3 regions of the Pueribacillus sp. YX66 genome follow, and region 2 is predicted to be linked to each of the others. Evidence: riboswitches for the same ligand, from Rfam matches in the RefSeq annotation. Region 2 holds a riboswitch; each other region holds the start of a gene.

Region 1 (4,485 bases), on a different contig from region 2:
TATATAATGATTAACTAATGCTTGATGAGTTGGTGCGGATATTCGTTTTGACAGACACGCCAAGCATATTTAAGAAGGTCGACTCTGGGTTAGAAGGACTTGGAATGTGTCTGTGGAAGAATAAGAAGAAATCAAGCACGTTCGGGTTAGGCGTTCCAAAAGGAAATGCATATGAATGGGTAAATCATGAAAAGTTATCGGAAAATTTTTGAAAGTATCATCTTACACAGAACCTCCGGAATCTCCTATAGGAGTTTCTAAGGATTAAAAGTCTAATATCACGTTAAGAAACTTTACGTCATCAATCTTATTTGAACTGCCGTATACCGACGGTATGTACAGTCGTGTGAAAAGTCGGGAGTTGAACATTCCCTCCTATTCGATTACATTATTCCGATTACAATTAAAAGTAGTACGGTTTTCTTGTTTTTTTACTTTAAGCAGTTGCGTCACTTTTTCTGAGTGTTTTTTGTCAATGATCAATTCGTATTGTTTACCTTCCGTTGTGTTTATCAATAGTTTTTCGTTTGGGTAATGAAAATCTGATATTTTTGACGTTGTAAGTTGAAGGTTATCTATATGTTGCCACGAAATGAAATGATCAGCAATTGCAATTCCTTTTTCCCCGATCTTTCCTTCACGAAATAGTGGATAAAACGAGTGCATCCCTAAGATTGCAGCTAAATAAAGAATGGATAATTGAACTGTTGCATAATAGAGCAATCCAATAATCCAGCAGGCAAACATAAGCAGAGTAAAAATAATCGTCATTCGATCTTTCCACGACCCTTTTTTGACTTTGACTTGAAACGGTTGCTTGTGGAACGATTGACATTGCTTTCGAGCACGACGAGTTAAGAAAGCACGAACGATTAAATATAAAATAAACAAGCTTCCAATGACATTTAAAAATATAATTCCATTCATTTTTCATTCACCTCAAACTTTTTTAAGTATAGCACTAGGTTTGAATTGAAAAAACCGATTGACACAACTTGGAATATTAGTGTATTGTATTACTAGTACACTAATATAATGATATTGGAGGGAATAAAATGAATGCATGGTCTGGGCTAGTGAAGAAAGAGTTTCGCCTAGGATTAACAGGAATTTATTGGTCAATTACTGCAATGCTGCTTGTCTATGGGTTATTGACGTTTTTAACGTGGAAATTTGATGAAGGGACCATTTTATTTGCTGGTTCTTTCGTCATCGTTATTTTGCACACATTTTATATGCCTGCCTATTTAGTTGTTAGCATTTACATGGAAAAAGATCGGATGCACATGTGGCTGCACAGTCTTCAATCAGGGTATTCGCTACTGCTAGCTAAATTTTTAACCGGTTTAGCTTATATGTTTTTGTCATTGCTGTTGGCATCCCTCGTCGTCATTTATAGCGGGACTTCGTTAACGAACATCATTGCAGAGGCAGGTTTGTCGACGAAAGGTTTATTCGTGAATGGTATAAACGTTGTCATTCATGTTATTGGTTTATCGCTTTATTATGCAGTTTGGGGAGTGTTTTTTTGGACGATAAGTTTGTCTTTAAAAAAATATTTAGGGAAGCTTCAGTGGCTCGTGCTCATCCCGCTGATTATTATTGGCTTTGTATCCATGTTTAAATGGGAATCTTCTTCTCTATTTTCAAAGTTGACTAACTGGGGAGCGATTCCGTTAGACGAGTTTATTTACCCGATAGTTTTTGGAAAAGGAATAGGTGAAATTACTATTGAAGGTAGTATTGCAAATGCCGTCTATATCGGAACGTATGTGTATTATGCGTTTATTATGCTCATCTTGTTTTTTATTGCTGGCTGGATTATCGATCGGAAAGTTGAGGTTTAACGTATGGATACGTTTGATACAAACACACCGATTTATATGCAGATTATGGCAAGGATTAATCGAAAAATTGTCCGGAGTGAATGGCGAGCGGGGGATAAATTGCCTTCTGTTCGTGAAATGGCGATTCAGTCAAGTGTAAATCCCAATACGATTCAACGAGCGTATCGTGAGCTGGAAAGGATGAACATTGTGGAAACGAGAAGAGGGCAAGGAACATTTATTACTGAAGATGAAGAGACGTTACTTCAGTTAAGGAGAACGTTAAAAGCAGAACACATTTCTACGTTTGTAAAAGATATGCGGGAAATGGGGTTTTCAAATGAAGAAATGCTTAGTGGAATCGAGTATTACTTTAAACATGAACGTGAGAACGGAGGAGAGGAAACATGATCGAATTTACAAACGTCTCAAAACGGTATGTTATGAAAAAAGCGTTAGACAATGTATCATTTACGCTTTCAGCAGGAAAAATCATTGGTATCGTTGGCGAAAATGGAAGTGGGAAATCAACAATTTTAAAATTAATGGCAGGACTCCTTCAACCGACACAAGGAAACATTACGATCAATGGTGAGCAAGTCACACGACACATTTGCCAAAGTGTATCATATTTGTCCGAACTTGACGCCTATTATCCGTTTTATACAGTAAAAGAGCATGTATTATTTTATGAAAGTCAGTTTTATGATTTTAATAAAGAAAAAGCTGATGAAATTTTAGCGTTTATGAATGTCGATCAAAATGTTAAAGTAAAACATCTTTCTAAAGGAAATCGGGGACGTGTAAAAATCGCTTTAGCTCTTGCTAGGAAAGTCCCGCTTATTTTAATGGATGAACCTTTTTCGGGTCTCGATCCGATGGCGAGAGAGGCTATAGTTAAGGGATTGCTTTCTTTTGTTGATTTAGAAACACAAACGATCATTATGACGACACATGAAATTAAAGAAATTGAGTCGATTCTTGATGTTGTCGTCCTTATTAAAGACGGAAATATTTTAAAAATACAAGATGTTGAAGAGATTAAGTTTGAACATAATATGGGCATTGTTGAATGGATGAAAGAAATGTATGGAACATTTGCGTGAAACACCTATTTTTGCTGATTTTTGCCGAATTTTGTTGAATTCAGAAAACAGGTTTTATATAATGCTATATAGTTAAAGTAAAAACTTCAAGTTAACCCCAAACATTGAAGAAAAAGGCAAACTATTCCGAAAGGATAGGACGCAAAGCCATGGGTCTAACGTCTTATGAGCGATGATCGCCAGGCTACCAAGTAATGTTTGAAACAATTATTTGGCTATTCTATTTTAATAGAATAGCCGTTTTTTTTTAACAATTTGAAATGTGTATAGCGGTAGCCTCACTAACTTAACTTGCAGGGGGCAAAGGAAGTTTATGCTAACGAAAAAGGATATCCATCACGTATTTCAACCAGTGATTTGCTCTCAAACGAAAAAAACGATCGGTTATGAAGCGTTGCTTCGACATGCCCGAACCTCAAATCCTGTAGCGTTATTTCAAACGGCACGTGAACAAGGATGGCATTCGAAACTCGATATGTTATCGATCGAAAAAGTGATTGAGACCTTTCGCTTCCATCATGTTGAAACATTGTTTATTAACATCTTTCCAACAACGTTACTGACACAAGATTTCCCTACTTTTTTAGAGAAGGTCATATCGGAAAACTCGTTTAATTCAAATCAAATTGTTTTTGAATTAAACGAAACAGCAGAAGAAAAACATGTATGGGGTAATCCCAATTTAAAAGATATCGTCAGTCTAATACGTAAAAAAGGCTTTCATATTGCAATTGATGATGTCGGTGTCGGTGCAGCTTCACTTAAGCAAGTGATAGAATATAACCCGGATATTATTAAGCTTGATCGATATTTCTCAAATCAGTTAGCTGTTTCAGATGACAAGCAGGCTGTGTTAGCATTTTTTGTTGACTATTGCCGTAAGAAAAATAAAAAGCTTGTTTTAGAAGGTATTGAAAACTTGGAAGACTTTGAAAGCGCAAAATCATTAGATGTTCCATATTTACAAGGCTATTACATCGGAAAGCCTAGTCGATACGTACAAAATGGGCACAATCGGGAATATGCAACATTGTATATATAAAGAAAATTGTAGTGGGGGATTTGGTAGTCAAATGAAAACAGAAACAATGTGGGAAGAAGATGAGATTACAATTTTAGAAGAAAGTGCAGGTTTTCAATCGATTGAAAGTATCGCACGCAAATTAAATCGAACGCCCAATGCAGTTAGAAGCAAGTTAAACCGTCTTGGAATAACGAGCATTCGAGAATTAGACGGAAGTATGAGTTTAATGCAATTAGCACAAGCTCTTGGAGTCAGTCGTTCGGTTGTCGAGAGATGGATTGAAGAAAAAAACTTACCTGCAATGAAAAAGAATTATTACTATTACAAGAGAAATAAAGTAAAACATTATTCCATTTATCCGGATGAATTTTGGGAATGGGCGGAAAATCATAAAGATGAAATTAATTTTGCGAAAATTAAACGACATACCATTCTTCCAGAGCCTGATTGGTTTGAAGAAGAACGAATAAAAGATTTGTCGAAGCCGAAAAATGCAAATAAAAATTGGACACCGTCAGAAGATGAACAA
Region 2 (4,485 bases):
CAGCCACAATCGAATCATAGACACTTTCTGTAAGAAACAGATGGAGCTTGTCTCTTAGCATAGCAGGTCCTTCTTCATTACTAATGCTAATTAACGCATCGATAATGACTTCTTTCAAAAATACTTCTTCTTCTGTTAGTAACTGCAATTTATTTGCAATCGGATTGAAGACGAGGTTAGCAAGCAACACACCATAAAATGTTGTAATTAATGCAATCGCAATCGCTGGACCGAGCTCATGAGGGTTATTTAATTGTTGCAACATGAGAACAAGACCGATGATTGTCCCTACCATTCCCCATGCGGGAGAAAGTTCGCCAGCTTTTGTAATCATCTGCTGACCACGTGCATGTCGTTTTCGCATCGCGTCAATATCCATGTTCATGATTTTTCGAATCATGTCTTCGTCGTATCCATCAATGACGAGGCGAAGCCCTCTTTTTATAAACGGATCTGCCGTTCGTTCCATTTCTTTTTCTAGCCCGACGACGATCCCATCTGTTCTTGACGTCCGCGATAAATGGACGAGCGTATTAATAAAATCTTGAATTGGAATTTCTTTGCGACGGAATGTCGTATGTAATACTTTAAACATGTTTTTTATTTCATTGGCCCCGAATCCAACAAATAACGAAGCAAATAAACCGCCAACAACGATGAAAAAGGATGATAAACTAATAAATACAAGAACGCCATCATATCCACCCGCAAAATAAATCGCTAAAAATATTACCGCAACTCCTAACAAAATACCAATGGGGGTTAATATATCTTTTCTAAACATGTTGCACCTTCTTTCTGAGATAGGAAAATAGACTCTATTATTCATATCGGTAAAAAAGCAACTTTTTAAATTAAAAAATGTGAATAAAATGGGCACCCTCAAATGACTGAAAAGTCAAACGAATTAGTTTTTTAATAAAGTGTCAAAACGTTCAATTTTTACCCTTAAACATTTTGAAGTGAGGTCGATATATACATAAGGAATGAAATTAATATTTACAAAAAACAGATCATTAAAGGTCGTTTTTTTATGGAGTTTAAATAGGTTAAAAGTATGATGATGAAAGGTTTAAAAGGATAAATTTATACAAGCATGCGCAGTATATAGGTATTTTGTTGTGTTTATAACAACGGTCAATCTAATTTATATACGAATGAATAACCGTGTAGATGGAAGACGAGAACTTCAACGAGATATAGCATGTATCAGCGAGTCCATTGCGTTTCCAAAGTACACATAGAATCAAGTCAGAGCCTATGATTTACGTGCGAATGGAAATGATGAGTATGCCTCTGTTCGAAAAACCGTTACGCACGGTTTTAAGAAAAATATTAATTACGTAAAATTTAGGAGAGTGTGAAAGCATGTTGATGTTGAAACGTCTGTCAATCAAAACGAAGCTTATTATGACGTCACTGTTACTCGTCGTCATCCCACTCGTCGTTGTTGGCTTTTTAAGCTATAACTCTAGTAAAACTCACTTAGACGAGCTTGGCGCTACGAATTTAAAAAATAGCGTTAAAATGACTGTCGAATTGATAGAAGCGTTAAACAGTGAGGTTGAAAAAGGAAACCTCTCACTTGAGGATGCACAGGAAAAAGTAAAGGTAGCAATTTTAGGTGAGAAAGCTACTGATGGGACAAGGCCGATTAATGACCAGTTGGAATTAGGGGAAAACGGCTATGTATTTATCATTGATGAAAATGGAAATCAGGTGGCACATCCGAATATCGAAGGAGAAAACCATTGGGAAACAGAAGATTCGAATGGAGAGAAGTTTGTCCAAAACTTTATACAGGTTGGACAAAGTGGAGGTGGCATCGTGTACTACGATTGGTCACTTCCAGGTACGGAAGATCAAATTGAACCAAAAGTGACATACTCTGAAGCCGATCCGCATTGGGGCTGGATCGTGAATGCGAGTACATACATGCTGGATTTTAATGAAGATGCGAAAGAAGTGCTAACGTCCGTCATCATAACGATTGGGATTGCGATCATCGTTTCTATTATGATCATTTGGATTGTCGCATCAAGAATTGCAAACCCAATTAATGAAGTTGCAGACCAAATGCACGAACTTGCAGATGGAGATTTAACTCGTGAGCCAATCAAAGTTAGAGTACAAGATGAAATTGGCAAGCTTGCGCAAGCGATGAATAATATGCAATCAGGAATGAAAGACACCATTTACAACGTTGCCAATGCATCGGAAAGAATTTCGAGTCAAAGTGAAGAATTTACTCAATCCGCAAATGAAGTACGCGAAGGGAGCGAACAAATCGCAGCGACGATGCAGGAGTTGACGACTGGGGCTGAATCGCAAGCAAATAGTGCTACGACATTAATGGAGATGATGGAAACATTTAACTCGAAAGTATTGAATGCGAATCGTGATGGAGAAGAAATTGCCGAAACATCAAGGCGAGTATTACAGATGTCTGCGGAAGGCAATACGCTAATGACTAAATCTGTTTCACAAATGGAGCACATTCATCAACAAGTAAGTGAAGCTGTTAATGACGTGAAAGGATTAGACGGACAAACACGAGAAATTTCACAGCTCGTTCAAGTCATTCAAGAAATTGCGTCACAAACAAATTTGCTTTCATTAAACGCAGCGATCGAAGCGGCTAGAGCGGGTGAACATGGCAAAGGCTTTGCTGTTGTTGCGGATGAAGTTCGTAAATTATCAGAGCAAGTTGCTGAATCTGTCGAACAAATTACGACGATTGTGAACGGGATTTTACAAGGTTCAGATAAAGTCGTAGCATCACTAGAATCAAGCTATGAAGAAGTCCAGCGTGGAACAGAACAAATTCAAGAGACGGGTAAAACATTCACGAATATTAATAAAGCAGTGACAAACGTCGTCGAACGGATTCAAAACATTTCTGCTAACTTATTAGATTTAACGAAAAATAGCGGAGACATGAATCGTTCGATTGAAGAAGTAGCTTCCGTCGCTGAGGAAACAGCAGCAGGTGTCGAAGAGACGGCAGCGGCATCTCAGCAATCGAGCAGTGCAATGGATGAAATCGCGAAAAACGCTGTCGATTTAGCTACACTCGCTGAGCAATTAAATACACAAGTTCAAAATTTCAAACTATAAAACAATAGTTTTTTTTTACTATATTATGAAATTTCTGTTGAAACTAGTAAATAAGTCCTTTATACTAGCTTTATATAAGGCTAATTTACTAATCACGAAAAGAAAATACTGTGATTTTTCATGCATATGGATGAAAGGGCAAACTATTCCGAAAGGATAGGACGCAAAGTCTAGAGTCTAATGTCTTAATGGCGATGATTGTCGGGCTACCAAACATATTATCCAGGGTTTGGATAATTTGGCTACTCTACATATGTAGGTAGCTTATTTTTATAGGTAGAGACAAACAAGTTCATAAGAGACGTCATGAAAAAGGATGAACAGTAGACGATCGATTAGTTAATAGGTTTTTTTGCAATTGTTATTAAACCATTGATTAGGAGTGGTAGTATTGCAAACGAATCAGTATATTGAAGTGTTTCTTGAAGAAAGTCGAGAACATTTACAAGCGATAAACGATCATCTGCTTAACTTTGAAAAAAATCCCGAAGACAAGTCGATTGTGAATGAAATGTTTCGCTCTGCCCACACTTTAAAAGGGATGGCGGCTACGATGGGTTTTGAAAGTATTTCAAATCTAACTCATAAAATGGAAAACGTGTTTGACCAGTTACGCGAAGGTGAAATTGAGATCATTGATGATGTAGAAGTGATTGATCTTCTATTAGAGGTGACTGAGGTCATTGAAGAAATGGTTGATCAAATTAGTCGGGGGGAAGACGGTAAAAAGGATGTCTCCCACTTAATCACCCGTCTTGAACAAATTAGCGAAATTCGTGCGAATCAACCTAAAAAAACCATTGGTGATGGACATACAACAGTAATGGACCTTGATGAATATCAAAGTACGATTGTGTCGCTTTCAAGTGAACAAGGATATCGTGCTTATCATGTCACTGTCAAGCTAAGTGAGACATGTGTGTTAAAGTTTGCGCGCGTCTACATGGTTTTTGATGCTTTAGAAGATATGGGAGAAGTCATTAAATCAATCCCTCCTGTTGAAGATCTTGAAGAGGAACGATTTGAGTGGGATTTTTCTGTTGCGTACATATCAAAAGAGCAGGATGAAGTGATTGAGGAGCGATTATTAAAAGTCGCTGAAGTCGAAACGGTGCAAATTACCGCATTAACAGTTGAAAATGCAAAAAATACGATTAAACCCGAACAGAAAGGAAAAGCAGATGTATCTGCAACTCGAAAATCGAATGCCTTTTCGAATACGCTCAGAGTAAACAGCGAGCGTGTTGATCGGCTGATGAATCTATTTGAAGAACTCGTCATCGATCGAGGCCGCCTAGAAGATGTCTCATTGCGAATTAACGATAATGAACTAATGGAAACGGTTGAAAACATTTCACGAATTTCACG
Region 3 (4,485 bases), on a different contig from region 2:
ACCCAATCCCAAAAATTGCTCTTTTGCCACTATTTATTTTGTGGCTTGGGATTGGTGAATTATCAAAAGTGACGATTATCGCTCTCGGTGTCTTTTTCCCAGTCGTCATTAATACGTATTCTGGTGTAAAAAATGTTGACCAAATGCTTATTAAAGCAGCAGTTACATTCGGTTCGAACCATCTCAATGTCATTCGAAAAGTCATTTTACCAGGTGCCTTACCGATGATATTTGCGGGACTAAAGTTGGCGGCAGGTACGTCGCTTCTTTTACTCGTTGCCGCTGAAATGATCGCTGCACAACAAGGGATCGGCTCGATGGTCCTTCACTATGGTAACTTAATGATTACATCGAAATTAATGGTCGGAGTTTTAATTTTATCACTACTTGGCTTAACGTTTAATCGCACGCTACAATGGCTTGAGAAGAAACTATTGCCATGGAATTAATAAACAAACTTCCATCACCTCTTTTGCGAGGCGATGGAAGTTTGTTGTTTGTTGTAGCTTACATTACTTTTCGAGCCATTTATTGACACGGTCTTCGTTATTGTCTACCCATTCTTTTGCAAGTTCAGCAGGCTCTTTCCCGTCTTGCTCCATTTTCAGTAGCCATTCTTCAATTTCATCGAGTGTGAATTCCATATTTGAATAAAGTGTATATGCTTCTGGTGCTTTCTCTTTCAAGTCAAATACGGCTCCGACTTGGACATCATCCGAACCCCAAATGTCTTTCGGGTCTTCAATCATCTTAATGTCAAGCAGTTTAAACATCGTATGTGGGCGCCACGCGTTGAAAACGATCGGTTCATTATCATCAATCATTTTACTCGCTTGCGCAATCATTGCAGGGGTACTACTATTTGTCACATCATAATCTAAATCATATTCTTCAATTAATCTTCTTGTTGTTTGATCCATTCCACTACCAGCTTCAACTGAATAAATCATACCATCGAATTCATCGATATAAGTCTCTAAATCTTCCGTAGAGTTAATATGGTCCATAAATTCTGGGACGGCTAATCCAACTGGCGCACCAGAATAAAGCGTTCCAATGATATCAAAGTCGCCTTCATACTTTTCTAAATAAGCTTTTTGTATGTTCGGAGACCAAATATCAATGTATACATCAATATCGCCTTCAGAGAGCGCTTCGTATAAAATACCAACCTCAGCTTCTTGAATGGTTGCATCGTATCCTTCACGTTCTAAAATTTCTTTTGAAAGATAGGCAGGAATAGTCGCATAATCGTATGGATCTAAGCCAATGATAATTTCTTTCCCAGAGGCATTATTTTTACTCTCATTTACAGTTCCATCATCATCGTTTGCTCCACAGCCGATGAGCATGAGTAAAATCGTGATACTTACTAAATAAAATGGTTTCAACTTCATAATAGGAAAAGAACCTCCACATTTTGTTATTGATCATAATAAAGGGATTTTTTATGATTGAACCAAGCTGATTTATAAAACACTCCTTCCATGCTTATCCAACAATTCTAACATATATATAAACGAATAGTTTAACAATTCAAAGAAACTAAGATAATTTACAAAAATGGTAATGAATCTTACAAAATTCCTAAAAGTGGACAATAAAACCGTAAAATTACTTAGAAATTATTGACAATGAATTTACCCACTGTTAATCTATACATGCATAGTAAAAAAGAATTAGGTTTAAGGAAACGATGAGATGCGACTTGTATTTGGGCACCTAAGTCGTATGGAGTAAATGGTGCAACCGGCCTTTACATCATGTTTGTATATGAACAAAAAATAGGTGAATTTCTAATCTCACGTTCATCGTTTCAATATCGAACTGACAAAACATTGAAAAAAAGAAACCAGGCTGAAAACACCATATAATTTTTCGAATATTCAGTTAAAGTGTGAAAAAATGTTCAATTGCTGCGACTTTAACTATAGAAAACTACGGTAGAAAGATATGTAATGAAGAAGGACGTCTCAATCGAATAGTTTTTAATCTCAGCGCTTTGGTGTTGAGACCCGATTCAATTTCATAGCAAAGGAAGACAGAGATGCTTGATATTATGTTATATAGCTATTTATTCATAGTTGGTCTTATCTTTGGTTCGTTTTACAATGTTGTTGGGATAAGAACAGCTGAGAAGCAGTCGATCGTGACACCGCGTTCACACTGTCCGAACTGCCAGCAACAGCTCGCGGCAATGGAATTGATCCCAGTCGTCTCGTATGTTTTGCAAAAAGGTCGATGTAAAAATTGCCAAAAATCGTTCTCTCCAAAATATCTATTGTTTGAGTTATTGACAGCATGTCTTTTTACGATCTCACCCATAGTGGTGGGATGGTCAAAAGAGTTGCTTATCGCACTTTTACTCATTTCACTTGTTATTATCGTATCCATTTCTGATTTACATAAAATGCTCATTCCGAACAAAGTGTTATTGTTATTCGGAATGACAACTTTCATTGTTCGCTTATTTATCCCGACGATACCGTGGTGGGATGCATATGTCGGAGCATTACTCGGTTTCGGACTGCTGTATCTCATTGCAGTCGTGAGTAAAGGCGGAATAGGTGGCGGTGATATTAAGTTGTTTGCCGTACTTGGATTGTTCGTTGGTGTGAAAGGCGTTTTGCTAACGTTATTTTTAGCTGCGTTTCTCGGTATGTTGTTTAGTCTTGTACTTATCATAATGCGAAAATTAAAACACAAACAGCCGATGCCGTTTGCCCCGTTTATTGGACTTGCTTCATTGATTAGTTATACGTATGGAGCACAGCTATGGGACTTGTATTTTCGTTTATTTGCATAAGTGGCTAGAAAGGTGAGGGGACGATGTGTTTTCATTTCGGAAACCCTTTAATGTTACAGCTTTTTGATTGATGATTTGCGGAAATTTTTAACGAAACATAAGATTACGTATAAATATAAGCATTTACAATTAGAAGGATTGAATTTTCAGAAAAAAATTCGTGGCGAAACTAAACGTTCTTTTAACAACACTAAAAGACATTCAAGACCATTGTTTTTGACTGTTTATTTTCACGTTCTCATGTTGGTATAAACAAATAAACTAATTACCTATGGAACCGTCGCCACTCCAAATCATTTATAACCCGGAAATCTTTAACACGTATGCAGATTTAAAGCAACAAGAACCTGTCATTTATGATGTTGAGCCTCCGCAGGTCATGGAGCGAAGTTAATAACGATTCATCATCGGCTGTTTCAATGTGCTAATTTACGTTAAACGAGCCTATTTTTTTTTAAGCATGTAATGTTTTGTCGAAAACTTGGTCATCCTAATGAGAGGATTTGTCAGCTAGAAAAGGAGTGTAATTAGGATGACGGGACCTTCGCTTACGTTTGTCATTTTCGCGCTAGTGGCGGCAGCTGTGAGTGCTTACGGCGTGTATGCCTTTATTTATAGCATTTACATACGGTATCGGTTCATGTCACTTGGCAAAGATACGGGAGAATTTAAAGATTGGAAAGAACGATTGCGCGTGACGTTTCGTCAAGTATTTGGTCATTCAAAAATTTTAAAAGACCGTAAAAGTGGAATTATGCACTTGTTCATTTTTTACGGTTTCTTTGTTGTGCAGTTAGGGGCTTTTGAGCTCATTATTAAAGGGTTTTATCCAGATTTTAAATGGCCGTTTGGAGAGCTTTACCCTTTTTACACGTTGTCACAAGAGTTTACGGTAACCGCGGTTTTAATTGCAATTCTGTATGCAGCTTATCGCAGGTTTGGTGAACGTTTGCCTCGATTAAAACAGAACGTTAAAGCAACGCTCGTCATTTATTTTATTGGCGGGTTAATGCTCAGTGTGTTGTTAAGTTATGCGTTTGAAGCACTTTGGATCGGACTTGAGCCGAGCTGGATTCGTCCATTCAGTTCGATGTTTGAAGTTATTTTTGGTTTTGTTAGTTCTGATGCAGCCTATTGGCTTTTTTACTTTTTCTGGTGGGTGCATTTACTTATTTTGTTAGCGTTCATGGTGTATGTTCCGCAGTCGAAACATGCGCACCTATTGTTTGCGCCTTTTAATATTTTGTTTTCGCGAATGGGACCTCCGAGCAAAATGCTTCCGATCGATTTTACAGATGAAACGGCGGAAGAATTTGGTGTTGGACGAGTCGAGGACTTTACACGTGGAGAGCTGCTTGATTTATATGCATGTGTCGAATGTGGACGTTGTACGAATATGTGTCCAGGTTCAAATACTGGAAAAATGCTTTCGCCGATGCACATTATGACAAAAGTTCGCGAGCATTTGAATGAAAAAGGTGAAGTGATTACTGAAAAATCCCCGTGGACGACTGGACGAATTCTTGGGAATCCGAAAGGGTTTATTCATATGATGGAAGACGTTCCATTTGCGCATGGAGCTCCAGAAGGATTTGACCCTGATCCAAACTTGCATACCGATATTCGTCCGACGTTAAGACATCAGTCTGAATCGTATCGGCTAACGGAAGGCAACATCA

Evidence for each region. Region 2 has a riboswitch for cyclic di-GMP ahead of ABU914_RS11135 (chemotaxis protein CheA). Riboswitches for the same ligand answer to the same signal wherever they lie in the genome.
Region 1: another riboswitch for cyclic di-GMP. It lies ahead of ABU914_RS06510 (EAL domain-containing protein); the one in region 2 lies ahead of ABU914_RS11135 (chemotaxis protein CheA).
Region 3: another riboswitch for cyclic di-GMP. It lies ahead of ABU914_RS02425 (prepilin peptidase); the one in region 2 lies ahead of ABU914_RS11135 (chemotaxis protein CheA).

What each region holds. Positions count from the first base shown of each region.
Region 1 is NZ_JBEUEL010000010.1:51,510-55,994, forward strand. It holds gene ABU914_RS06490 (hypothetical protein) at 376-927, opposite strand; gene ABU914_RS06495 (hypothetical protein) at 1,056-1,847, shown strand; gene ABU914_RS06500 (GntR family transcriptional regulator) at 1,851-2,237, shown strand; gene ABU914_RS06505 (ABC transporter ATP-binding protein) at 2,234-2,932, shown strand; cyclic di-GMP riboswitch class I at 3,038-3,124, shown strand; gene ABU914_RS06510 (EAL domain-containing protein) at 3,246-3,974, shown strand; gene ABU914_RS06515 (helix-turn-helix domain-containing protein) at 4,006-4,485, shown strand, end outside.
Region 2 is NZ_JBEUEL010000024.1:34,603-39,087, reverse strand. It holds gene ABU914_RS11145 (MotA/TolQ/ExbB proton channel family protein) at 1-784, opposite strand, end outside; gene ABU914_RS11140 (methyl-accepting chemotaxis protein) at 1,369-3,117, shown strand; cyclic di-GMP riboswitch class I at 3,245-3,331, shown strand; gene ABU914_RS11135 (chemotaxis protein CheA) at 3,509-4,485, shown strand, end outside.
Region 3 is NZ_JBEUEL010000003.1:78,353-82,837, forward strand. It holds gene ABU914_RS02415 (ABC transporter permease) at 1-449, shown strand, start outside; gene ABU914_RS02420 (glycine betaine ABC transporter substrate-binding protein) at 513-1,397, opposite strand; cyclic di-GMP riboswitch class II at 1,681-1,764, shown strand; gene ABU914_RS02425 (prepilin peptidase) at 2,048-2,806, shown strand; gene ABU914_RS02430 ((Fe-S)-binding protein) at 3,339-4,485, shown strand, end outside.